2 regions of the Affinirhizobium helianthi genome follow, and region 2 is predicted to be linked to the other one. Evidence: riboswitches for the same ligand, from Rfam matches in the RefSeq annotation. Region 2 holds a riboswitch; the other holds the start of a gene.
The links. Region 2 has a riboswitch for thiamine pyrophosphate ahead of thiC (phosphomethylpyrimidine synthase ThiC). Riboswitches for the same ligand answer to the same signal wherever they lie in the genome.
Positions count from the first base shown of each region.

Region 1: another riboswitch for thiamine pyrophosphate. It lies ahead of ACFSE1_RS05795 (ABC transporter permease); the one in region 2 lies ahead of thiC (phosphomethylpyrimidine synthase ThiC).

Region 1 is NZ_JBHUEQ010000006.1:149,760-165,447, reverse strand. It holds gene ACFSE1_RS05835 (sulfite exporter TauE/SafE family protein) at 1-544, shown strand, start outside; gene ACFSE1_RS05830 (ABC transporter substrate-binding protein) at 766-1,773, shown strand; gene ACFSE1_RS05825 (ABC transporter permease) at 1,942-2,769, shown strand; gene ACFSE1_RS05820 (ABC transporter permease) at 2,775-3,563, shown strand; gene ACFSE1_RS05815 (ABC transporter ATP-binding protein) at 3,571-4,632, shown strand; gene ACFSE1_RS05810 (adenine deaminase) at 4,633-6,492, opposite strand; gene ACFSE1_RS05805 (ATP-binding protein) at 6,614-10,081, opposite strand; gene ACFSE1_RS05800 (metallophosphoesterase family protein) at 10,081-11,349, opposite strand; TPP riboswitch at 11,482-11,584, shown strand; gene ACFSE1_RS05795 (ABC transporter permease) at 11,700-12,485, shown strand; gene ACFSE1_RS05790 (ABC transporter substrate-binding protein) at 12,482-13,426, shown strand; gene ACFSE1_RS05785 (hydroxyethylthiazole kinase) at 13,423-14,169, shown strand; gene thiE (thiamine phosphate synthase) at 14,156-14,815, shown strand; gene thiD (bifunctional hydroxymethylpyrimidine kinase/phosphomethylpyrimidine kinase) at 14,815-15,615, shown strand; gene ACFSE1_RS05770 (TRAP transporter large permease) at 15,600-15,688, shown strand, end outside.
Region 2 is NZ_JBHUEQ010000023.1:130,264-145,951, forward strand. It holds gene ACFSE1_RS12775 (MFS transporter) at 1-904, shown strand, start outside; gene ACFSE1_RS12780 (nuclear transport factor 2 family protein) at 1,035-1,538, shown strand; gene blaOXA (class D beta-lactamase) at 1,607-2,416, shown strand; gene rplS (50S ribosomal protein L19) at 2,575-3,096, opposite strand; gene ACFSE1_RS12795 (sulfite exporter TauE/SafE family protein) at 3,406-4,152, shown strand; gene trmD (tRNA (guanosine(37)-N1)-methyltransferase TrmD) at 4,134-4,838, opposite strand; gene rimM (ribosome maturation factor RimM) at 4,845-5,441, opposite strand; gene rpsP (30S ribosomal protein S16) at 5,691-6,053, opposite strand; gene ACFSE1_RS12815 (chorismate mutase) at 6,122-6,442, opposite strand; gene ffh (signal recognition particle protein) at 6,462-8,033, opposite strand; gene ACFSE1_RS12825 (MBL fold metallo-hydrolase) at 8,378-9,454, shown strand; TPP riboswitch at 9,554-9,678, shown strand; gene thiC (phosphomethylpyrimidine synthase ThiC) at 9,771-11,591, shown strand; gene thiO (glycine oxidase ThiO) at 11,594-12,574, shown strand; gene thiS (sulfur carrier protein ThiS) at 12,571-12,768, shown strand; gene ACFSE1_RS12845 (thiazole synthase) at 12,770-13,546, shown strand; gene dapF (diaminopimelate epimerase) at 14,269-15,171, shown strand; gene mtaB (tRNA (N(6)-L-threonylcarbamoyladenosine(37)-C(2))-methylthiotransferase MtaB) at 15,168-15,688, shown strand, end outside.

The DNA of each region.
Region 1 (15,688 bases), on a different contig from region 2:
CAGCGTTGCCGGCATCATCGGGGCCTATTTCGGATCGTCTTTCGGCAAGATGGTGGATGGGCAGAAGCTCTTGATGCTGTTTGCTTTGCTCATGCTGCTCGTCGCCAGCCTCATGTTTCGCAAGCGCGGAATGGAAGGTAATCCCGGTGCGCAATGCTCGCGTGAGAATGTCAGCAAGGTCGTGGGGTTCGGTGGCGTGACCGGCCTGTTTTCCGGCTTTTTCGGTATTGGTGGCGGCTTCCTTATCGTGCCCGGTCTGGTCGCTTCCACGGGAATGCCGATCCTGTTCGCCATCGGCTCCTCACTCGTCGCCGTCACGGCCTTCGGCCTTACGACCACTGTGAACTATGCATTTTCGGGGTTCGTGGATTGGCCTCTGGGCCTTCTCTTCGTTGCGGGTGGTGCGTTCGGCGGCTTCGTCGGGTCTTTGAGTGCAAAGCATCTCTCCGCACGTAAGGGCGTACTAAATACGCTTTTCGCCGCCCTCGTTTTTGTCGTGGCAATTTACATGCTCTACCGTGGTTCTCTAAACCTGTTCACATAACAGAGAGGGATTTAAACCATCGCGATTAAATCATGGTGCGTCTCGCCTTTGAGGTGAGGCTGCTCTGGGAATTTCTTGAATTGCTTATGCTGCACTGCATCGACGGCTTGAAATGAGGTGAAAAGTGTCACTATCATTCGTCTGCGGGCTGTGCTCGCACAAAAAATCCCCAGAGAAGGAACGACGAAATGACTTATCGTAACCGCCTGCGCGCCTCTGCAATGGCGTTCGGCTTGGTCTTGGCAGGTGCGTTGAACACATCGGCGCAGGCAAAGACGCTCACCATTTCCTGGTGGGGTTACAATGGTGACAAGCTGAATGCCAATGTCATCGAGCCATTCAAAAAGATCTGCGGTTGCGAAATTGTGTTCGAGACCGGCAATAATGCCGATCGCCTGAACAAGCTCAAGCTTCGTGATGGCAAGGGCGTTGATGTCATCTACCTGACGGACAGTTTCTCGCAGCTCGGAATTGCGCAGGGGCTGTTCCAGAAAGTGGATGCTTCCAAGCTTCCCAATCTGGCCGCGCTTTACGATATCGCCAAAGATCCCCAGGGTGGTTACGGACCTGCCTATACGATTGGTCGGGTGGGCATCGTTTATGACAGTGCGAAGGTGAAGCCGGACATCACGTCGTGGAATGATTTGTGGCGCGAGGATCTGAAAAGCGCCATCACGCTTCCTGGAATCACCACCACGGCTGGTCCGATGGTTGTGATGCAGGCTGGTAAGCATGCCGGTGCGGATGCCTTTGAAGATGCAGACAAGACGTTTGAAGCCGTGGAAGCGCTGAAGCCAAACGTGGCGAAAAACTACAATACCGGCTCTGAAATGGTGAACCTCATTTCCACCGGCGAGGCAAAGGTTGCCATTGCGCAGGATTTCACGCTGGCTTCGCTCAAGAGCGCCGTTCCGACAATGACCTGGGCCAGCCTCTCCGATGGAGACATCGCCACGCTCAACACGGTCAACATTCCAAAGGGCTCGGAAAATGTTGAACTGGCCCACCAGTTCATCAACTTCGTCCTCTCCAAGGACGTTCAGCAGATCCAAGCAGAGCAGGGCGTCGACGCCCCGGTGAACAGCAAGGTTCAGTTGACGCCGGAGCAAGCGAAAATGTGGACCTATGGCGCTGATATGATCGCCAAGCTGAACCGTCTGGATTACGAGAAGCTCAACGAAGCGAAGACCGACTGGATCGATCGCTGGAATGAGATTTTCAGCCAGTAAGTTGTGAGAAAGGCCATCGCTCCGCTATTTGCCGGGCGATGGCCTTGAACAATGCCTCTTTATCCGGCATTGTTCATTTGCTAAGCAGAGCGCTCATATCCGTACAACCTTCTTCCTGCGCCCCATCCGCGTGTCCATTGTCCCCGGAAAGAAAAGCCTCAGATCGGCATGATTAAACGTTTAAGCCCTTGGTTACTGGTGGCGCCTGCCACGCTTCTGGTCCTGCTTTTCCTGATTTTTCCCGTTGGCACCACGCTGCTTGCCACTTTCACGGATTCGAAGGGCTGGCTTGCGCCCTACCTTTCCTTCTTCAACAGCGGCTTCCGGCGTAATGTCCTTTACCGTACGATTGAAGTATCGCTGATCACCACAGTCATTTCCGTCATACTGGGCTTCATCGCGGCCTATGTGGTGGCGCATATGCCGGGGCGCCTTAAAAGCATCATGATCATTGCCGCCGTCTTCCCTTTATTGACGGGGGTCGTCGTGCGATCTTTTGCCTGGCTCATTCTGCTCGGGAAGAATGGGATCCTCAATACCGTTCTCCTGAAGCTTGGGCTCATTACTGAACCGCTTTCCATGCTGTACACGCAAGGCGCGGTGATAGCTGCCATGGTCTATCTCTTTGTGCCGCTGATGATCCTGACTTTGGCGGGCGTTTTGGAAGGCATTCCCAAGGATGTTCTGGAGGCGGCGTCTTCTCTGGGTGCCACACCATTGGCTGTGTTCGGGCAGGTAATTCTGCCTCTGGCCATGCCCGGCATCATCATTGGCGCCGTGCTGGTGTTTACCGGCAGTTTCACATCCTATGCCACGCCTCAGCTTCTGGGCGGCGAGCGGCAAATGATGATGGGCACCTTCCTTTACCAGCGCGCCATGGTCACCTTTGACTGGACCGGCGCATCGACAATCGCGGCGATCATGGTGGTGGTTACCATTGCAATCGTGGTGCTGATGACGCGGATTGCGCGCCGCATGAACCCAATGGCGGCCTGAGCAAGATGCAGACGAAACTTCACCCCGCACTGATTGCCGTTGCCAGCATCATTTTTGTCATCCTCATCGCGCCGCTTTTCATCATTCTCGGCGCGGCCGTCAGCGATACGAGCTATCTGACGTTTCCGCCTCAAGGCTTTACCTTCCGCTGGTTCACCAACATCTTTGACGTCACGGCTTTTCGCACCACTGCTTTGACAAGCCTGCAGATCGCGTTTGGAGGCACTCTTCTTGCGCTCCTGATTGGCATTCCTGCGGCCTATGCCTTGAACCGGTTCCGCATTCGGCTTCCTTCATGGCTTTCCAACGTCTTTGTTCTGCCTATTCTGGTGCCGGAAATCGTTCTTGGCTTTTCGCTGATGAAGTCCGTGACCATCGGTTTGGACTTGCCAATCTTTACCACGCTTCTTCTGGGGCATACTCTGCTGGTGCTGCCCTACGCCGTGCGTGTCGTGGGGGCGAGCCTTGCCTCCTTTGATTTTTCCATCGAGGAAGCAGCCATCAGCCTCGGCTGCCCGCCCTGGAAGACCTTCCTGACGGTTGTTCTGCCCAATATTGGTGCTGGCGTGGTCGCCGCCTTCATTCTCGCTTTCATCACGTCGATCAATGATGTTTCCATCTCGCTGTTCCTCACCGGTCCGGGCGTTTCGACACTGCCGATCCAGATCCTCGCACATATGGAACAGTTCTTCGACCCGACAATCGCCTCCGTCTCCGTCCTCCTCATGATCCTGACCGTTGGTGTGATGGCTATCGTTGAAGCCACGCTCGGCCTTACATTCCTGACAAAGTGAACCGCTCGTGACCGTATCTCTGACACTCGAAAACGTATCCGCCCACTATGGCTCCACCCAGGTGTTGAAAGATTTGTCGCTTTCGGTTCAGGCTGGCGAACTCGTTTCGCTGCTTGGCTCAAGCGGTTGCGGCAAGACCACGACGCTGCGGTTGGTGGCTGGCTTCCTCCAACCAAGCGGCGGATCAATCCGTCTGGGAGAGCGGGATCTGACACGGCTTCCGGCTCACCAGCGCGATATCGGGCTCGTGTTCCAGAACTATGCCTTGTTTCCACACCTCAGCGTGCGAGATAATGTTGCCTTTGGCCTCAAGCAGCGCGGCATCTCCATCGCGGATCGTCAACGCCGCGCGGATGCCATGCTGGACCTGGTCGGCCTCTCCTCGTTTGCCGATCGCATGCCTGCAGCGCTATCCGGCGGGCAGAAGCAACGCGTTGCCCTGGCGCGTGCTCTTGTGATCGAGCCGCCGCTTCTGATGTTTGATGAACCTCTGTCCAACCTCGATGCCAAGCTGCGTGTGGATATGCGGGTGGAAATCCGCCGTCTCCAGCGAGCGAATGGCACCACATCCCTCTACGTGACACACGATCAGGAAGAAGCGTTCTCTATTTCCGATCGCGTGGCCATCATGAATGCCGGGCGGATCATGCAGCTGGACACGCCGGAAGTCCTGTATCAGCGGCCTGCAAACAGCTTTGTCGCGCGCTTCGTCGGGTTTGAAAACCTCATCGCCATGAGGACCGTTTCCCGTGAGGGCGAGAATGTCATTGCTGAAACGGTGGATGGCGCACAGCTTCGGCTTTCACAGGAAAGGCTGGGAGAAATCCCTGATCGTTTCATTCTGGCCGCGCGGCCAGATGGACTGGCGGTCGCAAGGGAAGGTGAGGGCATGCCGTTGACGCTTGGCATCCGCACGTATCTGGGGCGCGCTTACCAGTATCAATGCACCACAGCCTCCGGCACCTATCTGGCCAATGGATCGCTGGCTGAGCCACTGGAGCCGGGCGCACAAGCCGTGCTCACGCCTGTTGCTGAGCAGTGCTGCATTCTTCCGGCAGAAGCAGCCTGATCAGAACACGACTGGCTGAACTTCGCCGGTCTGCACGTTGACCAGGCCTTGCGGTGCATACTCGCTGGGTGCCACAAGCACCCAGCGCCAGGGCGCGCAAGTGAGTGTCGCAAAGGCGAGGCGTTCCGGAAAGCCGGGGAACCAGCGCGGGCTGAACGTCGGCTCGTACATCCAGTCGATCTTTTCCCCTTCGGCGTAGAGCGCCTGCATTTCCTCATGCAGCAATTCCGGCGGCCGGCATGTCATCAGGCCTGCAACCTCGTAGCGAACCGTTGCAACCACATCGCCTTCGCGTACAAGCGCCCAACCACCATCATTCCGGGCTATCGCATTGACAGCTTTCGCCATCGCCGCATCGGAAGAACCCACACACCAGATATTGTGTTTGTCATGTGCCATGGAGCAGGCGAGCGCGGTATCCGGGGTTCTGGGTCCGCAGCCCACCCAGAACATTCTTGACACTGCCCCTTTGCCAGAGAAGCGATCGATGACAGAAAATTTGGTGATGTTACGGCTCTCATCGCGCTGAACCTTGCCGTCTTCGACCGGCAGTTCGTAGGTCAGGAAATGGTCATCCCAGTGAAAGGGTCGTAGCACCGCAGCCTGCATGGTGCTTCGACCGGCCTCGGCATGAATGGCGAAGTCTTCGGCTGTCAAAGCGCGGCCAATATTAATGGTCTTTGTAGCCCATTCCGGCCAATCGATCTTCGGGACATCCAGTAGGTAACGCTTTCCCTCCGAAACCTGCTGGCCATCCGCCCAGACCTTGGCGATGTCGAAGCGCTGAACATCCGACAAGAGAACGATATCGGCGTAGCGACCGGGCGCGATGGATCCAACCCATGGCGTAAGGCGCATGTGCCGCGCAGGATTGATCGTCGCGCATTGAATGGCGATTTCCGGTGCAAGTCCGGACTCAATGGCAAGCCGCACATTATAATCGGTCGCCCCCATTTTCAGCGTATCGGATGCGCTGCGATCATCTGTGGTGAAGGCAATCTGGGACCAATCCTGCAGCCCCCTGTCAAGCAGGCCGCGAATGACGTCCGGCAGACTGTGCGGGCGAAGCTCCATGAACAGACCGTGGGTCAGCTTGTCCCAGAGCTCCTCGAAGGTCCAGGCTTCGTGGTCCGATGCAAGGCCCGCGGCGGCAAAAGCATTGATCGTGGGGAGGTCGCGAATACCCGCTGCATGCCCTTCAACCACGCCGCGCTGTTCGAAAGTGGCGCGGATCATGCCCCAAAGGCGCTCATAGGAAGGGTTTTCCCGGTTCCAGACGGCGGGCCAATCCATGACTTCATCGAGACCTGCCACCATCAGGCTCTGTCTCATGAAGGCTTTCTGCTCGTCATAGCCAAGATAGCCGCCGCCATGTTCATAGCCCGTTGGCGGAACGGCAGAGCCGGGCAGGGGGAAGATCTTCAGTGGCGATCCTGCTTCACGGGCTTTCAGCCAGAATTCGAGCGTCCTTGCGCCGTTGACGTTTGAGAATTCGTGGCTCGCCTCGCATGTCCAGGTATTGCCGCGCGGGAGAACCAGAGCGGCTTCATATTCCGGTGTGAGATGCGAGCTTTCGATGTGCTTGTGCACTTCGCCGAGGCCTGGAATGGCCGAAAGGTCCGGCTCGTGGATCCGCCGCGCAACCTCGCCTGAATAGCTTCCCGCTGGACCCACATAGGCAATGCGGCGACCTTTGATGATGATTTCCTGATCCAGCGCCCATGTTCGCGTTGCGACATCCAGCAGTCTGCCAACCCTCAGCGCCACATCCGCAGAACGTTTGCCGAGTGCCACAAGCGTCAGCTCCTGACGGATTGCCACTTCCGTTGCTGCATCGGGATTGATATCGGGTGAGGTCATGGCAGCCGCTCCTTACGAAGGTGCGCAAAAACTGAAAATGCAGATATATCAGTGCACATAGCGGCAAACAGGTGGCGCTGCAATGTCAGTTTCAGCTTTTGACCCAAGCACTTGCCGACGTTCAGATCTGGTGGATCCGAACGCCCGGAACGGTGGCCCTGGCAATGTCGCAGAGATGGCGATGATGGGTGAGATAGATCACTTGTCCCAGGCGGGAAATATTGCCGAGAAGCCGGAAAACTTCCTCTGAACGCGGCTCGTCGAAGCTTTCCATAATGTCATCCGCGACGAAGGGAACTGACGGGCGTACTGCTGCAAACTCCTCATAGCCGGCGAGCCTGAGGGCCAGATAGAGCTGGTAGCGGGTTCCGGTCGACATGACGTCGGACAGCTTTGAACCACCTTCCTTCGTCACGCCAATCAGGATTTCCTTGTCGCGATCGGGAAGTGTGCTCAGGCCGCTATATTCGCCACGCGTCATCTGACTGAATGCGGCCGAAGCGCGTGTCATCATCGAACTGCGATGCTTGTCGCGATAGATGGAAAGCGCATTTTCTGCGGCCAGCGTCCCGGCGCGAAGCTTGAGGTAGTGAAGAGCAAGCTCCTCAAGTTCAACGATAATCGTGGAACGCTTGGCTTCCAGACGCGCCACGGCATCGTCGCCGCCAACCGCATCGATCTGGTCTTGTGCTTTTGTTAAGTCCGCGAAGAGGACCCGGCTTCGTTGAGCGAGGTTCTCAATCCGCTCAGCAAGCTGTTCGCTCTCGGTTCTTGCGGCATCAACATCCAGGGCGGCCAGAAGCGACGTGGCGCTGGCAAGATCGCTAGCGGAAAGTTCGGAGATGAGCTGCGCTTCGAATTCTGCCTTCCGTTTCTCCAGCCGATCCCGCTCCGCAACATCTTCCAGTTTTTTGCTGATATCGTCGAGCGTGGCAACGCCAAAGAACTCGGCAAACTTCTGCTGCTGCGCTGCGTGGCCAGCCATTCGAAGTTCGAGTGCCTGCCATTCTCCCTTCAGGCTCGCGACTTCCTCCAGCTTGGCGTTTCTCATCTCTTCGGCTTTTTCCATGTCGAGCTTCGCCCGTATCAGCCGTTCTGCCAAGGCAGGCGCTGAGAGGCCCGTTTCATCCCAGCCCAGATCCGAGGCTGTTTTCTCGACAGTCTGCCGGAAGGATGTGATGTTTTGCTCCATCAATGTCACGCGATGGCTCAGCTGATCCTTCTGCGCAAGAATGGCGGGCAGTTCACTCAGCGTATCGAGTATGGCGCGTACGGAGGCTGCATCGGTCTCCTCGGCAAACCAGGTCTGGGACAGCGCTGCCTGCCATTGCGCCTGCCAGCCGGCCTGCGCCTGTGTTGCTGCATCAGCATCCCGCTCGCGCTCACGCAGATCCCGCCCGAGTTCCTCCAGCCGCCTTTGAAGATGGTCACGCTCGGCAAGCTTGCGCTTGGCATGGTCCAGCCATTCCAGAACCGCAACGAGCTTTTCAGCCTGCTGCATATCGCCGTCCAGGTCGATGGCAAAACGGCGAACCAGATGATCCAGCTCGTCCGTTTCCTTCTGCAGCTCCGTCTGCAGGGCTGCTAGGTGTTCTTCAGCCTCTCTAAGCTGCTTGAGCGCTTGTAGATGACGCTCACGCCCCTGCTGCCATCTCTCGCAAAGACTTAGCAGCGAGAAGGCGTCCGCTAGGTGGTCCGCTTCGAAAGGAAGTGCCGCGCGGATGGCGTCCAGTAGCTCGCCACGCTTTTCGGTCAGCTCGTGAACGGCTGCGTCTGCCTGTTCCAGTTTGGCTCCTGCGGCTGAGCTTTCCTGTCGAAGTCTTCGCAGTTCCGCCACTTCTCCGGAGCGGGAAAGGCGGATTTCCGACACCTGATCGTCAGCGCGCATGGCCTCTTCAAAGGAAAGGGCCGTTTTGCGATCCAGCATCTCCAGATGTTGCTTCCATGCTTCATCCCGCTGGCGGCGAAGGGTTGCGGCTGTTTCATCATCGAAGCTGTCGGACAGGCCTTGTTGAGCGGTGAGCCGCGCCTGAGTTTGCGCCAGGGAAGCCTTTGCCTCCTGCACGGCTTCCCGCGCGCGCAGCAACTGACGATCAAGCTCCGTTGCCTGCATTCGCCAGTTATCGATACGTCGCCCATCCGGTACGACGAGAGCTTGCAATTCCTCTTCGCCGCCTTCCCAGGGCAGAAGAGCCAGGCCGCTCTGCTCGACATCCTTGCGCAAGCGCGCCAATCCCCGCGCCTCCATGGAAACGAGGGCCGATTTGTCACTTCTGTGCAAACGGTCCAGAGCTGCCTGCAGTCGGGCAAGGTCCGGCGTTGCCGGATGATCTTCGGTCAGTGCGTCGAGCTTGCGGCGAAGGTCGGCGGCCGCCTCGCGGCTTCGTTCAAGCTCACGGCTGGCGGAGGTGATCGCAGCCGTGATCCCCGACCGCGTCTCGATCAGATCACGCAGTTTTCCGGTCAGCGCGGCGGGAAGGATGAGTCGATGGGGATCCTCTTCCTGCGAGCGCCCAAGGGCTTTTAAGTGCTGCCCCAGCAGGGTTTCACTTTCCCGCAACTCCAGACGGCGGCGTGGCAGGTCGCTCTCCATGCCGATGATCACGCCCCGCTCTTCCGCGATGCTGCCAATTGCCGTGGCAGCCGCACGCACCTTGTCATCGATCTGGATGTCGTCCAGTTCCCGCTCCAGCCGGGCAATCGTGCTGCCCATGGTGGCCTTCAAAGTGTGGAGGCGGGTTTCGTCACGGATCATGTCTGGCAGCAGAGCCTGCCACTCACGCGGCGGCTTCGGCAGGCTTTCATAGGCCTGAAGCTCACGAGCGAGACGCTGCACTTCCAGCGATAGCGGGTAGGCCCGAAGCCTGGCTTGAAGCTCAGCCTGCCGGCTTCTGGCGCTCCCCAGTTCCGCCAGCACATCATCATACTGCTTCTGTGCCTGTTCTCTGGTGGCGAGAAGCGAGGCATAGGCTGTAGCGTAGGTGTCGATCTGGTCGCGCTCCTTGCGCACGTCGGCAAGCTTCTGCTTCAACTCGGCCAGTTGGGTCGATCTTGCCCGCTTCTTGTGGAAGAGCTGCGTCTCCTCGTTCACCCGGTTCAGCACCGCGCTCAACTCCGCAAGGCCCGCGCTGGCCGAAAACAGCAGCTCGCCCAGGTCGCCGCGGCTTTCCACGATGGAGCGGCCGCCCTCTTGAAGCGAATGTTCATCGAGCGAAAACATGGCGCGATAGGATTCGCGGGTCAGCCCGCCCAGCGCCGAGGTGAGGAGCGCTTCCGGGAGGGGCTGCCCTGCCGGGTCGAGCAGTGAATTGCTCCGCTTCTTGACGCGGGTGAATTCCTGCTCGCGGCCGTCTATCTCCAGCCGTCCGCCAATCTGCATGGTGCTGTAGGCGTGCAGAAAGTCGTAAGGAGACTTGTCATGAATGCCGAACAGCAGGTCGAGATAGGCTGAGAATGCGGTGGACTTACCTGCCTCGTTCAAGCCATAGACGATATGCAGGTCAGGTGTCTCTGGCTGGCGTTCTCCGAAATCGAGAATGCGGTCGGTGAATTTGCCATAGCGAGTGAGGTCAAGGCGGCGCAGGCGCATCAGTCGTTCTCGCTCCGGGCTTCGGCCATTCGGGCGATCAGCTCTTCTCCACCCTCTGCAATCAGGTTTTCGAGGAATGTCTCGAATTCGGCATCGTCCTTGCCCGTTATCTGCCGTGCCTCTGGCGGCAGATCGTCCATCAGCGACTGAACCATTTCGCGTACCTGCTCGCGATAGCCAGCCGACGAGATCACCTGCTCGCGCATGATCTGGTTCAACTCCAGAATAGGGTCGCTACCGCTTGCTGGCTGGTCCGTGCTCGGTGAATGAATGTCCAGTTCGATCTTCTCAATCCAGGTCTTGCCGGTTCGTTCAGCCCTCTGCTCGGCTTCCGTGCGCAGCAAATCGAGGTCGCGCCGGATCGTCCAGGCAAGCGGGGTCGAGCCTTTCAGCCTGAGGCGAGCAACCAGATGGTCTGATCGGGTTGCCAAGCGCAGGTCCTGCAGGCTCCGTTCAATACGCTCGACAACCTCACGCCAGTCTGTCGAACCCGACAGGTCGACGCTGGCACGCTCGAACTGCGCGATGCTGGTCAGGCGTTCTTCCACCGTAACGCTGCCATCGTCATGAACCGTCACAAGGCTGATGCTCTTCTCGCCAGCCTCGTTGATATCGCGCCCTTGAGGCATTCCCGGCATGATGACCTTGCGCTGGCCCGCGTGCTCAGTGCGCTGGTGAATGTGCCCGAGCGCCCAGTAGTGAAATTCGGCGGCATGAAGATCGGCAGCCGAGCATGGCGCATACTGATCGTGGCCGGGGGCGCCCGCCAGGCTCGTATGCATGATGCCGATGTTGACGGCGCCCGGCACTGCTGGCTTGTATTTGGGCAGAAGGCTTTCTGGCGCATGCGGCTTTGCGAAACTCAACCCATGAATCGCGATCGTCTGCGCGAGATGCTTGAACTCGACGGCCTCTGCCCGCCCGGTGAACACCTTCACCGAGGGCGGCAGCACAAGCTCCTGTGTAATGCGCGAAAGCGCATCGTGATTGCCGCGAATCTTGAAGACCTTGATATTGGGCTCATGCAGACGCTGCATTTGCGTCGCCAGAAAACGCGCCGTCTTCATCGATGTCTGGTCGCCGTCATAAAGATCGCCAGCGATGATGAGTGCATCGACTCGCTCTTCCAGGCACAGATCCACAATGCGGATCAGCGCCTGGCGCGTGGCATCGCCAATCAATGCGGCAAGCTCGGGGTTTCGCAGCGAGAGCGAGCGAAGCGGCGAATCGAGATGTAAATCTGCGGTGTGAACGAACCTGAAGGCCATGTCCTGATCTAGTCGGCTTCGACGCTGGGTTCAATGTCATTCTATCTGACTGCACAACCTGCAGTCATTCGTATCCCTGAAGGCGAAACCTACCGTGTGCGTTGACATGTCGGCCTGCTTGCCGTTAGGTGCAGCTATTCCGAGGGGAGCACCAGACGGTGCTGAGATGGCGGTGAGCCGGACCCTTGAACCTGATCCGGGTCATACCGGCGTAGGAACGGAAAATCGCCATGCCAGCGCTGCTTCGCTTCATCGCCTGACCCGAATCCAAATTGGGCAGGAGTTTGCGTAGCGATGGCGCGTCCATCCACCATTGTCGACCACTTCCGGCTGATCGGTATGGCTATGCCATGACCCTTCGGCAGGCAGCGCTTTCCCTGACTGTTCTCCTGGTCTTCTGGCAGGCGATTGCGACATTGGTTGCGCCGCCCCGCTATCTGCTGCCTGCGCCATCCGCTGTGCTTGAGGTTTTTTGGCACCAGCCGGGTTTTCTGGTTCAACACACACTGTTGACTGGCTGCGAAATTCTGTTGGGCCTGCTTGCCGGATCGGCGCTGGGGGCAGTAACGGCGCTCGGCGTTGCGGCTTTTCCCAGAACAGGGCTGATGCTCTGGCCGCTGGTTCTGGTATTGCAGGCTTTCCCGGTCTTCGTGCTCGCGCCCTTGCTAGTGATCTGGTTCGGCTTTGGCATGGCGTCCAAGGTGGCGATGACGATCATCATCATTTTCTTCCCCGTCGCCTCCGCCTTTCACGATGGCCTGCGCCGAACGGATCGGGCCATGCTGGATGCGGCGGCCCTGACGCAGGCAAGCCATTGGCAAACATTGTGGCATCTACGAGTGCCCCTCGCTCTGCCCGCCCTCATCTCCGGCTTGCGCATCGCCGCGCCGCTCGCTCCACTGGGCGCGGTTGTCGGCGAATGGGTTGGGGCCTCCGGCGGTCTTGGCTTTGTGATGATGCAGGCCAATGCGCGGCTTCAAACCGATGTCATGTTCGCCGCGATGGCCATCCTCGCTCTTTTCACCGTGCTGCTCCGCTTGGTCACGGACCGGCTGACAGCCAATCTCGTCCCTTGGGCGCGCGAGGATGTCTCTCCTCTCCGCGCAGCAACGCTCCCATCAGGAAAGCTTCCATGAAAGCCAGATTCCTCGCCCTGCTCAGTGCGATCTTTTTTCTGTTCAACTCCGGCAGCTCTCTGGCTGCCGACAGGCTGAACGTGTTGCTGGAATGGTTCGTCAATCCCGACCACGCGCCATTGGTCGTGGCCCAACAGAAGGGATATTTCAGTGAGGCGGGCCTTGAGGTAACCCTCATTCCGCCATCCGACCCCTCTGCAGTTCCGCGGCTTGTGGCAACGGGACAGGCGGATGTGGGCATTCATTATCAGCCCAATCTCTATCTGGATCATGCCGCGGGGCTTCAGCTTGTCCGCTTCGGGACGCTGGTGGAGACGCCGCTGAACACTGTCACGGTTCTGGCGGATGGTCCCATCAAGAGCCTCAAGGATCTGAAGGGAAAGAAGATCGGCTTCTCGGTCTCCGGTTTCGAGGATGCCATGTTGAAGCGCATGCTGGAAAGGGAAGGCATTTCCCTTTCAGATGTCGAGCTGGTGAATGTGAATTTCTCGCTTTCACCATCGCTGATCGCCGGGAAAGTCGATGCAACGATCGGCGGTTTCCGCAATTTCGAAATGACCCAACTGCGCCTCGAAGGCCAGGAAGGCCGGGCCTTTTTCCCGGAAGAGCACGGTGTGCCGATCTATGATGAACTGGTTTTCGTGACCCGCAAGGATCTGGTTTCCGATTCTCGCCTGCCGCGCTTTCTTCGTGCCGTGGAAAAGGCATCGGTCTATCTCACCAATCATCCGGAAGAGGCGCTGCAGCTTTTCCTGAAAGCCTATCCGGACCTCGATAACGAACTGAACCGCAAGGCATTCACCGATACATTGCCGCGCTTTGCCAAGCGGCCCGCCGCGCTTGATACCGCGCGTTACCAACGCTTCGGAAGTTTCATGGCAGACAGCGGCCTTGTCGCGAAGGCGCCTGAGGTCAGCGAACTGGCTGTGGAGCTGAAATGACCGTGAGCAGATCCTTGCCGACCTCTCATCATGCGGCAGATCTTCTGGCGAAGGTCCGCGCCCGGCGCCCTCGTGTTCACTGCCTGATGAATACGGTGGTTCAGAAGTTCACGGCCGATGGTATCACCGTGGTAGGTGGCATTCCTTCCATGACCTCATCGCGCGATGAAATCGCCGATTTCGTGGCCAAGGCGGATGCTCTGACAATCAATCTCGGTACATTGGATGCGGAACGCCGTGCCGTCATCCGCATTGCTGTTGAAATTGCCAATGCCGCCGCAAAGCCATGGATCGTTGATCCCGTTCATTGCGATTATTCGCGCGGGCGCCTGGAATTCGCTCGGGAGCTGATCGCGCTCGGCCCGACCATCGTTCGTGGCAATGCAGCGGAGATGGCGCTGATAACAGATACGCGCGCGAGCTTGCGAATTCAGACGGGGCCGGTGGATTTGCTCTCGGATGGGCAACGCGCTGTCAGCATCCAGAATGGGCATGGCTGGATGGCACAGGTCACCGGAACGGGCTGCCTTTCTGGCGGCGTCATCGCGGCCTTCATGGCTGTGGAGAAAGATGCGCTTCTGGCCGCAGCCTCTGCCTTGGCGGTGACGGGTTGCTCCGCCGAAATGGCAGCGCAAGAGGCGAAGGGGCCGGGAAGTTTCGAGCCCGCCTTTCTCGATGCCCTGGCGAATATCACGACGGAAAACATTCGGGAGAGGGCGAGGATCAGTCATGAGAGTTGTTGATTATCGGCTGAACGCCATTGTGGATGCGTCGCTGCTGGATGTTGCGCCACTGGCCGAACTGGCTGCCTGCGCGGCGCGCACCGGTGCCACCCTCATTCAGTATCGGGATAAGACAGCATCGACCCGGCTGATGGTTGAACGGGCAGTGTCGATTGGCCGAGCGATTGCCGGGACAGGTGTGCCTTTCGTGATCAATGACCGGGTCGATGTTGCGCTTGCTGCGAATGCTGATGGCGTGCATCTGGGTGCGGAGGATATGGAGCCTGAAACGGCGAGGCATATTCTCGGTGCCGACGCCATCATCGGCGTGACAGTCAAGTCATTGCCTGATGCCGACAGGGCAGGCCGGGCGCCCGTCAACTATGCCTGCATTGGTGGCGTCTTTGAAACCTTGTCGAAGGTCAATCCTGATCCACCCGTTGGGATCGAGGGCTTCCGCGCTTTGCGTCGCCGCATTTACCAGCTGAATCCCCGGCTGCCCGTCGGTGCCATTGCTGGCATTACCGAGGACAGGATCAACAATGTCATTGCGTCGGGTGCGGATGGCGTTGCCGCGATTTCCGCTCTCTTTCGGATGCCGGATGCCGCCGCTGCCGTATCCGCCTTTCGCAAGCGTATCGATGAAAGCCTGAGGGAGAGTGTGTGATGACAGCGATTGCACTCACTGTGGCTGGTTCCGATAGCGGAGGCGGCGCGGGCATTCAGGCCGACCTGAAGACGTTCTCTGCGCTCGGCGTTTATGGCGCAAGCGTCATCACGGCTGTAACAGCGCAAAACACCCGCGGCGTCATAGCCGTTGAGGATATTTCAGCGGCAGTCATCGCGGCGCAGATGCAGGCAGTCTTCTCTGATCTGAAGGTAAATGCCCTGAAGATCGGCATGGTTTCGCGCATCGAGACGATCAAGACAATCGCCGACGAGCTATCGGCCTTCGGTGGTCCGATCGTGGTGGACCCGGTCATGGTTGCGACATCCGGAGACCGACTGCTGCGGGAGGATGCCATAGACGCTCTCAAGACAAGTCTGCTTCCGAAGGCTCATGTTGTGACGCCCAATCTGCCGGAAGCCGCCTTGCTGACTGGTCTTCCCATTGCCGGATCTGCCGAAGATATGCGGGAACAGGCACAGCGGATACTGGCGCTTGGTCCGCAGGCTGTCCTGATCAAGGGCGGTCATGGCGACACCACCGACAGTGTCGATTACCTTGTGACGTCCGATAACGTGCTTGTGCTTAGCGCGCAGAGGATCGCGACCAGGAATGATCATGGTACTGGCTGTACTCTGGCTGCGGCCATCACGGCAGGTCTGGCACAAGGCTTGACGCTGGTTGAGGCGGCAACAAAAGCGAAAACCTATCTGCACCAGGCACTGAACGCCGGTCGCAGTTTACAGGTCGGTGAGGGCCGGGGGCCTGTACATCACTTCCATCAATGGTGGCCCGCTTGATTGAACGCTTCAGGACGGGTGTGGAACAGGCCGTTGGAGCAGTGCTGGCCGCGTTGCTGGGGCTTCTGCTCTG
Region 2 (15,688 bases):
GCTGACCCTCTGGTTCCCCAAGGATTACCGCGGCCGCATGGTCGGTCTCTTCATGATCTTCAGCGCCTTTGCCAATGCAATCGGTGCGCCGCTGGGCGGCGTGCTTCTCGATCTGGATGGCCTGCTGGGCCTGGCTGGCTGGGAATGGGTGTTTCTCGCCACCGGCGTTCCGGCGGTTGTTGCGGGCGTTTTCACCTACTTCTATCTGGATGATACGCCGGACAAGGCCCACTTCCTGACCGATGCGGAAAAGCAGTGGCTGCGTGATCGTCTGGCGGCTGAAAATTCTGGCATGGACGAGCATGCCGATAACGGCTTCAAGGCGCTCGTCAATCCGCGCGTTCTCCTGATGTCGCTTTGCTATATCGGCTTTCCGCTCGCCGCCTATGGTCTCAGCTATTGGCTGCCGACCATTGTGCAGGGTTTTGGCGTGTCCAATACCATGAACGGCATCATCAATATCATTCCGTGGCTCATCGTGGCGCTGGCGCTCTGGATCATCCCGTCCGCCGCCGACAAGACGGAAAACAAGACGCCCTATATCGTCGGGCCTGCCTTCATTGGTGCCATCTGCCTTGCGCTCTCGGCCATTGTCACCGCGCCTGTGGTGCAGTTCACGCTGCTGTGCATCGCCGCTGCCGGAATCTTTGCCGGTCAGCCGGTGTTCTGGTCGTTGCCCGGTCGTTTCCTGAAAGGGGCAGGGGCCGCAGCCGGCATTGCCGCCATCAATTCCGTCGGCAATCTCGGCGGCTTTATTGCGCAGAATGTCGTGCCGTGGATCAAGGACTCAACCGGCAGCACCATTGCGCCCATGTTCTTCCTGTCTGCCTGCCTTGCGGCTGCGGGCGTGCTGGTCATCATGGTGGGCAGAATGCTGGCGAAGAAACGCGCCGCTGTCATCTGATGCGGTGCGACCCCGGCAGCCTCTGCCGGGGTCGGTTCCCTGCCGGGAACCATGGGCACGGAATGTGCCTCCTTTTTTCACCCGCCAGACATGCCTATTTTCCGGTTCCATTCCAAGCCGGAGATATTTCATGAAGTCCCTCTTTAGTGCCCTCTTCCTTGCCACCGCCTCCGTTGGTGCATTCGCCGCAAGCTCTGCCTCCGCGCAGGAAGCCGTTGTTGAAGCTGCCGACAAGGAGGCTCTGTTCACCAGCCCCGATCCGCAGCTGCATGCCAACAAGCAGGTGGTGTACAAGATCATCCGCGATCTTCTGGAAGCCAATCACTGGGATAGAGCGGGGGATTACCTCACCGAGCGCTATATCCAGCACAATCCGAATGCGGCCTCTGGCCGTCAGGGCGTGGTCGATTTCTTCACCAAGGTCTTGAAGGTTCAGCCGACGCCCATCCCGGACAAGATCAAGACGCCGGTGGTCTTCGTGCAGGCGGAAGGCGATCTGGTGACGGTTGCCATGGTGCGGACGGAGAAGGATCCCAAGGATCCGTCGAAAACCTACACGACGACCTGGTATGACACCTGGCGCATCAAGGACGGCAAGGCAGACGAACATTGGGATTCTGCCGTAAAAATGTGAGCTGAATCCCTTTCTCGACATCTTGTGCAGCCAAAACAGGCTGGCAAGTTTGAGAGGAGAGACAAGCCATGCGTATTTATCTGGTTGCGGCCGCAGTTCTCACCAGTGCTGCGGGCGCGCCCGCGAGTGCGGAAACCATCTGCACCATGGTGGCAGATGCCGCAAGCGGCAAGGTGCTTCGGCAAGAGGGCGATTGCGCCCGCCGCGTCACACCCGCCTCCACCTTCAAGATCCCGCTTGCCGTTATCGGCTTTGATTCCAGCTTTCTGAAAAGCCCGCATGCGCCGGTGCTCGATTTCAGGAAGGGCGATCCAGATTGGGGCGGGGCCGAGTGGAAGAAGCCAACGGATCCCGAGCATTGGCTGAAATATTCCGTCGTCTGGTTTTCGCAACGCATCACCCATGCGCTGGGTGAGGAAAAGCTCACCGATTACGCCCGCAGGTTCGGCTACGGCAATGCCGATTTCTCCGGCGATCCGGGCAAGAACAACGGGCTTGAGCGTGCGTGGATTGCCTCATCGTTGAAAATCTCGCCGCAGGAGCAGATCGCCTTTCTGCAGAAGCTCGCCAAGCGCAGCCTGCCTGTCGCACCGCAGGCCATGGAGCAGGCGATTGCCTCCATGGAGCGTTTCCCGATTGATGCAGCTGGCTGGCAGGTCAAGGGCAAGACGGGCATGGCCTATCCCCGTTCAGCGAGCGGTGAGTTCGATTATGCGCGGCCCTGGGGCTGGTTCGTTGGCTTTGCAGAACAGGGAGATCGGAAGGTCGTGTTCGCGCGGTTGATCCAGGATGAGAAGAAGCTGCCGGGTTCGGCCAGCGCCAGAGCCCGTACGGCCATTCTGAACGAACTTCCTGCCGCCTTGCGTGCGGTGGAGTAGAAACAAAAAAGGCGGGCATCAAGCCCGCCTTTGTCACATCCCCTACTGCATAATTCTTTAAATCAGAATCGATTTAAGGTGAAAATTATGCAGCAGATTTATAGTGTTACAGCGTCCTTTGTGCGTTTGATAAAACGCACGACGCTGTAGAGGATGACTTATTCTGCTGCACCTTCGGCAGCGGCAGCCTTTTCAGCGGCTTCTGCTGCTGCCTTTTCGGCGGCCAGAGCCTGTGCTGCTGCAACCTTTTCAGCTTCCAGACGTGCGCGCTCTTCAGCAGCGGCAGCGCGTTCAGCTTCGTTGAGCTTGCGGGCGCGGGTGCCGGTGTTCTCGACGATACGAGCAGACTTACCGCGACGGTCGCGCAGGTAGTAGAGCTTCGCACGGCGAACCTTACCGCGACGGATCACTTCAACGCTGTCAACCAGCGGGGAGTAAACCGGGAATACGCGCTCGACGCCTTCGCCGTAGGAGATCTTGCGAACGGTGAAGCTTTCGTTGATGCCGCCGCCGGAACGAGCGATGCAAACGCCTTCGTAGGCCTGTACGCGGGTACGGTTACCTTCGCGAACGGTAACGTTGACGCGCAGCGTGTCGCCAGGAGAAAATTCAGGCAGCTTGCGCTTGGCTTCGATCTTGGCAGCCTGTTCGGCTTCCAGCTGAGCGATGATGTTGGTCATGTTAACCTCTAGGTTCTTCTGAAACGACCAGAGCGCTCAAGCGTCGGAACCTTGGATGAAACCTTGGAACCGTGCCATCTGAAAACCGTCAGGCAGGAGCGGATTCGTCATTCTTTGTTGCGGTCAACGGGAGCAACTCCCATTTCCGCGTCGGCCTTTACACCAAACTGTCACGCTTGTCACCCCGCCTCGCGGAAGATTCAACTGTCAGAAAGCCCTAATCTTCGCTTGTGGCATCAGGTAACGGCGGTTATCTGCGAAGAGCCTGATCGGTGGGAGGATCGGGCTCCATATGGGGGAGGACATGGTGTGACATTATCGATCATTCTGCTGCTGTTCGTCTCGGGCTTCCTGTCCGGTGCGGTGAATGCCATTGCCGGTGGCGGCACGTTTCTCACCTTCGGTGCGCTCACGCTCGCCGGTTTGCCGCCGATTTCGGCCAATGCCACCTCATCCATCGTCCAGTTTCCCGGCTACATTACCTCCACCCTGGCCTATAAGGGCGAGCTTCTGAAGCGCTGGAGAAGCGCTGTCGCTCTCACCATTGTTTCGGCGTTGGGCGGGCTGGGTGGTGCGCTTATCCTGCTTGCGCTGGATAATCCCTCCTTCCGCGCCATGGTGCCCTGGCTTCTGGCAGCGGCCACGGCCATCTTCGCGGCAGGGCCTTTGTTGAAGCCGAAAGCCTCGCAGGAGCGTTCATCAAGCTCGCCTGCCTCGCTCATCGGCCAGTTTCTCACCTCCATTTATGGCGGCTTCTTCGGGGCTGGAATGGGCATCATGATGCTGGCGGTGCTGGGGCTGACCACCGGCGGCTCCTATCACCACATGAATGCGCTGAAGAACCTGCTGGCCACGGTCATTGCAGCCGTTGCTATCGTGGTCTTTGTCAGTGGCGGCGTGGTCGGCTGGGCGCAGGCCCTGGTCATGATCCCGGCGGTTGCTGCCGGTGGCTATGCGGGCGTCTGGCTTGCCCGGCGCGTGCCGCAAACGGTCATGCGCGTGCTGGTCATCTGTGTCGGCATCGCGCTGACCATCTATTACTTCGTCACGGGCTGAGGCGATTTTTCCAGCAGATCCGGGCGACGTTCCTTCGTCAGCGCCAGCGCCTGCTCATGACGCCATTTTTCGATGGCTGCGTGATTGCCGGAGGTCAGAACGGCCGGGATTGTCCGGCCCTCGAAATCCTGCGGGCGGGTATAGTGCGGATGTTCCAGAAGGCCGGTCTCGAAGCTTTCATGCGTGCCGGATAGAGCATTGCCCATGACGCCCGGCAGAATGCGAACCACGGCATCCAGCAGCGTCAGGGCCGCAGGTTCGCCGCCGGAGAGAATGTAGTCGCCGATGGAGACTTCCTCCAGCTGGCGCGCCTCGATTACGCGCTGGTCAACACCCTCGAAACGGCCGCAGACAATCACCACCCCTTTGCCTTCCGCCAGTTGGCGAACACGCTCCTGGCTCAAAGGCTTGCCTCGCGGGCTCATCAGCAGGCGCGGACGCGTATCATCGGCCACGGAATCGATGGCGCGTGCCAGCACATCCGGCTTCAACACCATGCCCGCACCGCCGCCTGCGGGGGTATCGTCTACCGTCCGGTGCTTGTCTGTCGCAAAGTCGCGGATCTGCACGGTCTCCAGCGCCCAGTCCTGCCGTTCCATCGCCTTGCCTGCGAGGGAGTGGCCAAGATGGCCGGGAAACATTTCCGGGTAGAGCGTCAGAACCGTCGCAAGGAAGGGCGTCGACATGGGCTATCAGTCTTCCTTCGGCTTCTTTTTCTGCGGCTTGTCGCCTTTCGGCTTGCCGTCCGGCGGGGGCAGGTCCGTGTCCGGCGTATCGATCAAGCCTGCGGCCATCGGGTCGATGAGAAGCCTGCCGTTTTCCAGGTCGATCTCCAGCACGGCGGCTTCGGAAAAGGGAATGAGCGCCGGGCGGCGGCCAGGCCCTTTCAGCTCCAGAAGGTCGCCGGCACCAAAATCGAAAACGCCGCTCACCGTGCCATAGCTTGTGCCCTCGGCATCGACTGCTTCAAGGCCCTCAAGATCGGCATAGTAGAATTCGTCCTCTTCCAGCTCGTCGTCCGGCAGGTTGTCGCGGTCGATGAACAGTTCAAGACCGTTCAGCGCTTCTGCCGCATTGCGGTCGTTCACGCCGCGGAAGCGCACGATAACGACGTTTTTCGCCTCGCGAATTTCGAGGATTTCGAAAACCCGGCCGTCCGCGCTGTGCAGGTTGCCATAATCGCCAATCGCGGTCGGATCTTCGGTAAAGGCACGCACGCGCACTTCTCCGCGCAGGCCCTGCGCCGCGCCGATCACCGCCATCAGAATGGGATTTTCCAGTTTTGCCATCTCATCACCCAGAGCATGTCGCGCAAAAGTGTGTAGCGGTTTTGCGGAAACGATATGCGTCAAAACAAAAGGTTGAAGCGTGCAGAGCCAATCTCAAGGGGAGAAAATCTCGAAGATTGCAACACGCATCAGGTTTCGCTGAACGCTCTACCCCGGATTTCGCGCGATGAAAACCGAAAGCTGAAACAACAAAGCGGGCGGCGTGTTGCCACGCCACCCGCTCATTGGCATTTTGCACCCGAGGGTGAATTATTCAGCAGCAGCTTCAGCGGCTTCTGCAGCCTTCTGAGCCTTCTCGGCAGCGCGCTCCTGAGCCTTCTTGCCCGGCTTTGCCTTGTTCGGGTTGTTGCGAGCGTCACGCTCTGCAAGGCCAGCTTCTGCCATGAAGCGCAGAACGCGGTCTGTCGGCTGTGCACCCTTGGCAACCCAGGCCTTGATGGCGTCAGCATCGAGAACGACGCGCTGGTCGCTGTCCTTGCCGAGCATCGGGTTCCAGTGGCCTACAGTGGCGATGAAACGGCCATCGCGCGGCGAACGGGCGTCAGCAATAACAACGTGGTAGTAAGGGCGTTTCTTGGAACCACCACGGGCGAGACGGATCTTCAGGGACATTTCAAACTCCTTAGGTTTTTCTGTTCAGGCCGCCTTCTTCGACGGGCTGTATGGTGTTGAGGCCGCCGTCAGGCGGTCTTTTCGGTTACGCCGCCATGTTCGGCGGCAATGGCTTCATGATGACGGATCACTTCCTTGATAATGAAATTCAGGAACTTCTCCGCAAAATCCGGATCGAGTTCCGCGTCCTTTGCAAGACGGCGCAAACGCTCGATCTGGTATTCCTCGCGCGACGGGTCGGCCGGCGGCAAATCGTAATGTGCTTTCAGAACGCCCACTTCCTTTGTGCAACGAAAGCGTTCCGCCAGCATATGCACCAGGGCCGCGTCGATATTGTCGATCGACTGGCGGTAGCGGCTCAACTGGTCCTTGACTTTCGGATCGATCATGCTGGCGTTCCTTTAAGCCTTACTTCTTCTTCGGGAAGCCCGGCAGGCCGGGCATGCCGCCCAGACCCGGAAGCTTTGCGCCGCCGAGACCCGGCAAACCACCACCGGGAAGGCCACCCGGCAGTCCAGGCATGGAGCCCGGCTTGAAACCGGCGGCTTCCGCCTGCTTGGCCAGCGCTTCCAGCTGCTTCGGGTCCATGCTGGAAAGGTCCGGCATTCCGCCCCCCAGGCCACCAAGTCCCATCTTGCCGGCAAGGCCGCCCATCAACTGCTTCATCATGCCGCCTTTGCCTTTGCCGCCCATGGCTTTCATCATGTCGGCCATCTGGCGATGCATTTTCAGAAGCTTGTTGATTTCGGCAGCATCCGTGCCGGAACCGGCGGCAATGCGCTTCTTGCGGGAGTGCTTGAGGATATCGGGATTGGCGCGCTCGGCCTTGGTCATCGAGGAGATGATCGCCAGCTGGCGGTCGAATACCTTGTCGTTCATGCCGGAAGCGGCCAGCTTGTCCTTCATGCCAGCCATGCCCGGCATCATGCCCATGATGCCGCCCATGCCGCCCATGGCCTTCATCTGGCGAAGCTGCTCGGCCAGGTCGTTCAGGTCGAACTTGCCCTTGGCCATCTTCTCGGCCATGGCGCGCGCCTTTTCGGCGTCAATGTTCTCGGCGGCCTTCTCGACCAGCGAAACAATATCGCCCATGCCGAGAATACGGTCGGCGATCCGGCGCGGATGGAACTCGTCGAGTTCCGTCATCTTTTCGCCGATACCGATCAGCTTGATCGGCTTGCCGGTGACGGCGCGCATGGAAAGGGCGGCACCGCCACGGCCATCGCCGTCCATACGGGTCAGCACGAGGCCGGTAATGCCGACGCGCTCATCGAAATTGCGGGCGAGATTGACGGCGTCCTGACCAGTCAGCGAATCCGCGACCAGCAGAATTTCGTGTGGCTTGGAGCGGGCCTTGATCTCGGCCATTTCCGCCATCAGCGGCTCGTCGATATGCGTACGGCCCGCCGTATCGAGGATCACGACATCGTGGCCGCCGAGCTTTGCCGCCTGTACGGCGCGAGAGGCAATATCGGTGGGCGACTGGCCGGCAATGATCGGCAGGGTATCGACACCCGTCTGAATGCCGAGCTGGCGCAACTGCTCCTGCGCGGCGGGGCGGCGCGTGTCGAGCGATGCCATCAGCACCTTCTTGCGGTCGCGATCCGTCAGGCGCTTGGCAATCTTGCCGGTGGTGGTGGTCTTGCCCGAGCCCTGCAAACCGACCATCATGATCACGACCGGGGCAGGCGCATTCAGATCGATGGAAACGCCTTCGGAGCCCAGCATTTCGATGAGCTCGTCATGAACGATCTTCACGACCATCTGGCCGGGCTTGATCGATTTCAGAACGGAAGCGCCAACGGCTTTCTCACGAACGCGATCCGTAAAGGAGCGAACGACTTCCAGCGCCACGTCCGCTTCCAGAAGCGCACGGCGAACCTCGCGCATGGCCGCCGAGACATCGGCCTCGGAGAGCGCGCCACGGCCGGTCAGTCCACTCAAGATGGAGCCAAGACGGTCCTGGAGGTTTTCGAACATCGTTTCATCCTTCTAGACGTTGACCGGGGATAGACCGGAAACGTCGGGTCTCTACTGCCGAAAAACAAGACGCATAGCCAAAAAGCACCCGAGGGCGCAACGCGCTGTCGGGTGTTAACCTCCGGGATCTCTTTATACCTTTGCGGGTCCCGGTCGGCGGCTAAAGTACTTCGACTTTCAGCAGATCGCGCCGCTTAAACAGGAGAAGCGGGCGTGAGTCAAGGGTTTCAAGCGTTTCACGCCGGATGGATGACCTGCCCAAGGGCCTGATGGCTGGTGATCCTGTGCGTCGAAGTCTTCGTATCACGCTTGAAGGCTTTATACGCACACCCTATAGATTGAAGATGAAGAGACGGAATTTCCTCAAATTGTCAGCGATTGGCGGTCTTGCGCTTCTGGGCGGGGGATTGCTCGCAGGGAGAGCGATGGCTGCGAACCGCTATTACACGGGTCCGGTTTCGGATCATTTCGATGGAACGCGCTTCTTCAATCCGGGTGGGGAGGAACCGAAAGGGTTCATGGGCCTGCTGAAATGGCGCTTCAACGGCAAGAGCGTGGATTGGCCCGCCAGCTATCCCAGCCCCTTTGCGCCTGTGGTGCCGGAAAAGCGCGTCAGCGGAAACAGACTGGTCGTCACTATGGTCGGCCATGCCTCCATGCTCATCCAGGTCGCGGGCCTGAACATCCTGACGGACCCCGTCTGGTCGGAGCGCACCAGTCCCGTCTCGTTTGTCGGGCCCAAGCGCGTCAATCAGCCCGGTATCCGGCTGGAAGATTTGCCGGCTATCGATATTGTGATCGTCACCCACAACCATTACGATCATCTGGATATTGAAACGCTGAAGCGCATTCATGCGGTGCATCGGCCCCGCTTTATCACGCCGCTTGGCAATGATGCCATTTTCGGCCCGGAGCTGGACGATCCGCGCATCACGGTCATGGATTGGGGCTCGAAGGACTATATCGGCAAGAATGTCACCATTCATTGCGAGCCCTGCCACCATTGGTCGGCACGCGGCCTGAATGACCGCCGCATGGCGCTCTGGGGTGCCTTCGTCATCGAAACGCTGGCGGGCAAGATCTACCATATCGGCGATACAGGCTTCCATCAGGGCATTAATTACAAGGCCGCGGCTGCAAAGCACGGCAATTTCCGCCTCGCCATCCTGCCCATTGGTGCCTACGAGCCGCGCTGGTTCATGCAGGCACAGCACCAGAACCCGGAGGAAGCGGTGGCAGGGATGCAGCTGGCCAAGGCCTCTTATGCCATCGGTCATCACTGGGGCACGGTCAAGCTCACGGATGAGGGCATCGAGGAGCCTCTGGCAGCGCTTTCCAATGCGCTTCAAGCTGCGCAGATGAAGCCGGAACGGTTTCGCGCCCTTCGGCCCGGTGAAGTGTTCGACGTGCCGGATGCGTAAGCCGACTTATCCATTATAGTCGAAAATGACTATCTAAAGTTGTTTATGCCTTCGCCAAGTCGGGCATTGACTTCCATCATTTTGGCTCGCACACTCACGCCCATTCACCAGGGGTGTCCCGCAAGGGGCTGAGATTCCGCTGGGCGTGAAACATCACGCAGCGCGGTGACCCGTTGAACCTGATCCAGTTCATACTGGCGTAGGGACGGTGCGAGCGCTTGAGGTTTTGCGGGCTTTGCTGCCCTCAAATGGCGTCTATCCATCTTTCCGGCTGACATGACTGGATCTCCAAACCTGAAAACCTTGGAGTTCCACGATGAACATTGCCCCCAATTTTCCACGACTTGATGTCACCACAGGGCCGCTTCCGGCCTCGACGAAGATCCATGTGAAGGGTGAACTGCATCCCGATATCCGGGTTCCCCTGCGCCAGATCGCGCTTCACCCCACCTCCGGCGAGCCGCCTGTCAATGTCTACGATTCCTCCGGCCCCTATACGGATCCTGCCGTCGCCATCGAGATCGAGAAGGGCCTGCCGCGCCTGCGCGAAAGCTGGATAGCGGCGCGCGGTGACACCGAACTGTACGCTGGACGCGATGTGAAACCGGAAGATAACGGCTTTGCCAGCGGTGAACGTCTGACGCCGGCTTTCCCCGTCCAGCCACAGCCGCGCCGCGCCGTTGCGGGCAAGGCGGTCACCCAGCTTGCCTATGCGCGGGCGGGCATCATCACGCCGGAAATGGAATTTGTCGCCATTCGCGAAAACCTCGGACGCAAGGCGCTGAAGGAGAAGCTGGAGCGCGACGGCGAAAGCTTCGGCGCATCTATTCCCGACTATGTAACGCCGGAATTCGTGCGGCAGGAAGTGGCGCTGGGGCGTGCCATCATCCCGGCCAATATCAACCACCCGGAATTGGAGCCGATGGCGATCGGCCGCAATTTCCTGGTCAAGATCAACGCCAATATCGGCAATTCCGCCGTCACCTCCTCCATGGCGGAAGAGGTGGAGAAAATGGTCTGGGCCATCCGCTGGGGTGCCGATACGGTGATGGACCTCTCGACGGGCCGCAACATCCATAACATTCGTGACTGGATCATCCGCAATGCCCCGGTGCCGATTGGCACGGTGCCGCTCTATCAGGCGCTGGAAAAGGTCGGCGGCATTGCCGAGGATCTCACCTGGGAAGTCTTCCGCGATACGCTGATCGAGCAGGCGGAGCAGGGGGTGGATTATTTCACCATCCATGCGGGTGTCCGGCTTCATTACATCCCGCTCACGGTCAATCGTGTCACCGGCATTGTCTCGCGCGGCGGCTCCATCATGGCCAAGTGGTGTCTGCACCACCACAAGGAAAGCTTCCTCTACGAACACTTCGAAGAGATCTGCGATATCTGCCGCGCTTACGATGTCTCTTTCTCGCTGGGCGATGGTCTTCGCCCCGGCTCCATTGCCGATGCCAATGATGCAGCGCAATTTGCCGAACTCGAAACGCTGGGCGAACTCACCAAGATTGCTTGGGCGAAGGATTGCCAGGTCATGATCGAAGGCCCCGGCCATGTTCCCATGCACAAGATCAAGGAGAATATGGACAAGCAGCTGAAGACCTGCGGCGAGGCTCCGTTCTACACGCTCGGGCCGCTCACCACGGATATTGCACCCGGCTATGATCACATCACGTCGGGCATCGGTGCTGCCATGATCGGCTGGTATGGCACAGCCATGCTTTGCTATGTCACGCCGAAGGAGCATCTCGGCCTGCCGGATCGCGATGATGTGAAGGTCGGCGTGATCACCTACAAGATCGCGGCCCATGCGGCAGATCTTGCCAAGGGTCATCCGGCGGCACAGGTGCGCGATGATGCCCTGTCGCGGGCGCGGTTCGAGTTCCGCTGGGAAGATCAGTTCAACCTCTCGCTCGATCCGGAAACGGCGCGCTCCTATCACGATGAAACCCTGCCGAAGGAGGCGCACAAGGTGGCGCATTTCTGCTCCATGTGCGGGCCGAAATTCTGCTCCATGCGCATTTCGCACGATATCCGCGCCGAGGCGCAGAAGGAGGGGCTGGAAGCCATGGCGGCCAAGTTCCGCGAGGGCGGCGATCTCTATATGCCGCTTCATGAGCCGGCTCAGGAGTGAACATGTCCATCCTGATCAAGGGGGCCGGCGTTGCCGGCCTCACACTGGCGCATGAGCTTCACCGTCGCGGCTTTGCCATCACGATCCGTGAGCGAAAATCCGCCGCAGGGCTCGGCGCCTCCCATTATGCAGGCGGAATGCTGGCCCCGTGGTGCGAGCGGGAATCGGCATCGGAGGCTGTTCTGCAAATGGGTCTGTCGGCGGCCAATTGGTGGGATCAGGCAGTCCCCGGCCTCGTGGAGCGCAAGGGCACGCTGGTGGTTGCCCCCAGTCGTGATAGGGGCGAGCTGGAGCGCTTTGCCCGGCGCACCAGCGGTTTCGAATGGCTGGATGAGGCGGGCATCGCGGCTCTGGAACCATCCCTTTCCGGTCGCTTCCGTCGAGCTCTTTTCTTTGCGGGCGAAGCGCATCTCGATCCGCGACTGGCGCTCACAAAGCTGGCCGAAACACTGGCTTCCTCAGGTGTCCGCTTCATTCACGCAGATGATCCGCTCTCCGCACATGGCTTTGATCATGTTGTCGATTGCACGGGCGCTGCCGCCATTGGTTCGCTTGAGGGTCTGCGCGGCGTTCGCGGTGAAATGCTGATGCTCCATGCGCCGGATGTTCACCTCAGCCGAACCGTGCGCGTGCTGCATCCGCGCCACCCGGTCTATCTCGTGCCGCGGGGGGAGGGGCGTTACATGCTGGGCGCCACCATGATTGAAGCCAATGACGATGCGCCCGCAAGCGCCCGTTCCGTCATGGAACTGTTGAACACTGCCTATGCGCTGGATCCGGCTTTCGGCGAGGCCCGCATCTTGGAGCTTGGCGCAGGTGTTCGCCCCGCCTTTGCCGATAATATGCCGCGTGTTCTGCAAACCCCGAACGGCTTGGCCATTGCCGGGCTTTACCGGCACGGCTTTCTGCTGGCTCCTTCGCTTGCTCGTCAGGCGGCAGATATGTTGGACCACACCATGAATGCGCGGAGGCTGACCGCATGAAACTCATCGTCAACGGCGAAACCCACGATCTTGCCATCGCAACGCTTGGTGAACTGCTGGCGGCGCTGGAGTATGAGGGCGAATGGCTGGCAACGGCAGTGAATGCCGAACTGGTCCACCGAGAGGAGAGGGAAGGTTTCCCTCTCAGTGAGGGAGATCGTATCGAAGTTCTGTCGCCCAGACAGGGAGGTTGAAATGAGCCTGGTACTCTACGGCAAAACCGTCCAGTCCCGCCTTCTTCTCGGCACGGCCCGTTACCCCTCGCCGGATGATCTGGCGGAGGCGGTGCGCCAATCGGCCTGTGACATTGTCACCGTCTCGCTGCGGCGGGAAACGGCGGGTGCGCGCACAGGCGGTGCCTTTTTCGATCTGATCCGCGAACTCGGCGTTCATGTTCTGCCCAACACGGCAGGCTGTCACACCGTCAAGGAAGCCGTTTTGACGGCCCACATGGCGCGCGAGCTTTTCGGCACCCAATGGATCAAGCTGGAACTCATTGGCCATCAGGATACGCTGCAACCGGATGTGTTCCAACTGGTGGAAGCCGCCCGAATCCTGTGTGAGGATGGCTTTGAGGTCTTCCCTTACACGACGGATGATCTTGTGGTGGGCGAGCGTCTGCTGGAAGCGGGCTGTCAGCTTCTCATGCCCTGGTGCGCGCCCATTGGCAGTGCTCTCGGGCCGCAGAATATTCATGGGCTGCGGGCCATGCGGGCGGAGTTTCCGGATATTCCCTTGATCGTGGATGCCGGTATAGGCCGCCCCTCCCACGCAACAACGGTCGTGGAACTCGGTTTCGATGCGGTGCTGCTCAATACGGCGGTCTCCGGTGCCGATCATCCGGCAAGCATGGCCAAGGCTTTTGCGCTGGCCATCGAGGCGGGCAGGCTTGGCTTTTCCGCGGGCCTGCTGGAGCCACGCGATATGGCGGTCCCCTCCACGCCCGTCATCGGCAAAGCAGTGTTCGGGTAGGTGTATAGCTGCTGAGAGCCGCCCAACCCCATCAACCACTTAGCATTTTTCCATACGCCACGCCCAAAACCTGTGTTTCAATTTGCCCGTTCCGCAACGGTTACACCAGCAGGCGTGCTGGCGATGCGGGGCCGGCGCGGGTGTGAGGGGCAAGACGCAAAACCCTCATGTCCGGGCACGCGGAAAATGGTCTCCCTCTGGCGACAACGGGGGAAGCGGTCAGGTGTCGGACGTCAGCCTGTCTCTTCATCTCCGAAGGAGCGCGCCGGGCGTGCCTGTGCGGCACACATGGGGAAGGGTGAGGGAAAGCTTCGCCGTCTGTAGTCCGGCCGGTCTCGGTCAGGCGGCGGTCAAAGGGCTTCCCCATCATTCCAGGCAGAGAGACCGGAGTCGCGTGCAAAAACCGCTGAACGGGGCGCTGAAAGGTGTCACCTACTTTATACCATACGAGGCAGCTTTCAGCGCCCCGGCCTGACAAGCATCACAGCACGGGCTGAAACGCCGCGTGAATATTGGCGCTTGGGCGAAGATCCGGTCCGCTCTATACTGGAAACAGCTGCCATTTTCCGCCATATAAAGCATGTTGCGCAAAAGTGTGCAGCGGTTTTGCGCTAACAACATGCGATAAAACAAAAACTTAAAGCGTGGAGAGCGAATCTGAAAGATCGCGACGCGCTTTAGGCCCAAAGGTGCAGGCGGTTCTGCAAGGCAAGGTGGCGTCAATGAGTGCAGTGGTCGAATTCGCGAAGATGAACGGGCTTGGCAACAAGATCCTGGTTGTCGATATGCGTGGCCGCACGGATCGCGTCACACCGGAAGCGGCGATTGCGCTTGCTGCCGATCCGGCCACCAATTTCGATCAGATCATGGCGATCCACGATCCGAAGCTTGCTGGCACGGATGCCTATATCGATATTGTCAATTGCGATGGCACGCGGGCGCAGGCCTGCGGCAATGGCACGCGCTGCGTGGTGCAGGCGCTGTCTGCGGAAACGGGCCGCAAGCTATTCACCTTCCAGACGCTGGCTGGCATTCTGAACGCGGAAGAACATGCCGATGGCACCATTTCCGTCGATATGGGCAAGCCGGTTTTTGAGTGGGACAAGATCCCGCTGTCGGAAGAATTCTTCGATACCAGCCGCATCGAGCTTCAAATTGGCCCGATCGATCAGCCGATCCTGCATTCGCCTTCCGTCATGTCCATGGGCAATCCGCACGCCATCTTCTGGGTGGATCGCGATCCCATGTCCTTCGAGCTGGAGCGTTTCGGCCCGCTTCTTGAAAACCATCTCCTGTTCCCGGAAAAGGCCAATATCACGCTCGCGCATGTCACCTCGCGCAATGAAATGGTCACCCGCACCTGGGAGCGCGGCGCTGGGCTTACGCTTGCCTGCGGTTCGGCTGCCTGTTCCGCTGGTGTTTCCGGTGCGCGCACCGGCCGCACGGAGCGCAAGGTGGATATCATCGTTGCCTCAAGCCCAAATCGCGGCAAGCTCTCTATCGAATGGCGGCAGGATGATCATGTCATCATGACGGGTCCGGCGGAATGGGAATGGTCGGGCCGCCTCGATCCGCTGTCCGGCACTTTTGAGCGGGATCAGGAGCCTGAGGTGCAGGCGAAGTGAGTGGCGTCGATGTCATCACCTTCGGTTGCCGTCTCAATACCTATGAATCCGAAGTCATGCGCTCAGAGGCGGAAAAGGCTGGCTTGAACAATGCCATCCTGGTCAATACCTGCGCCGTGACGAGTGAAGCCGTGCGGCAGGCGCGGCAGGCCATTCGCCGTGCGCGGCGGGAGAATCCCCATGCGCGGATCATCGTCACCGGCTGTGCGGCACAAACGGAAGCTAAGACCTTCGGCGAAATGCCGGAAGTGGATGCCGTTCTCGGCAATGAGGAAAAGCTGAAAAGCGCCTCTTATCGGGCGCTGCCGGATTTCGGCGTGTCTGCCGAAGAGAAGCTTCGCGTCAACGATATCATGAGCGTCAAGGCCACGGCTCCGCAAATGGTCAAGCACATCGATGGGCATGTGCGGGCTTTCATTCAGGTGCAGAACGGCTGCGATCACCGCTGCACCTTCTGCATCATTCCCTATGGTCGCGGCAATTCCCGCTCGGTTCCCATGGGCGCTGTGGTTGATCA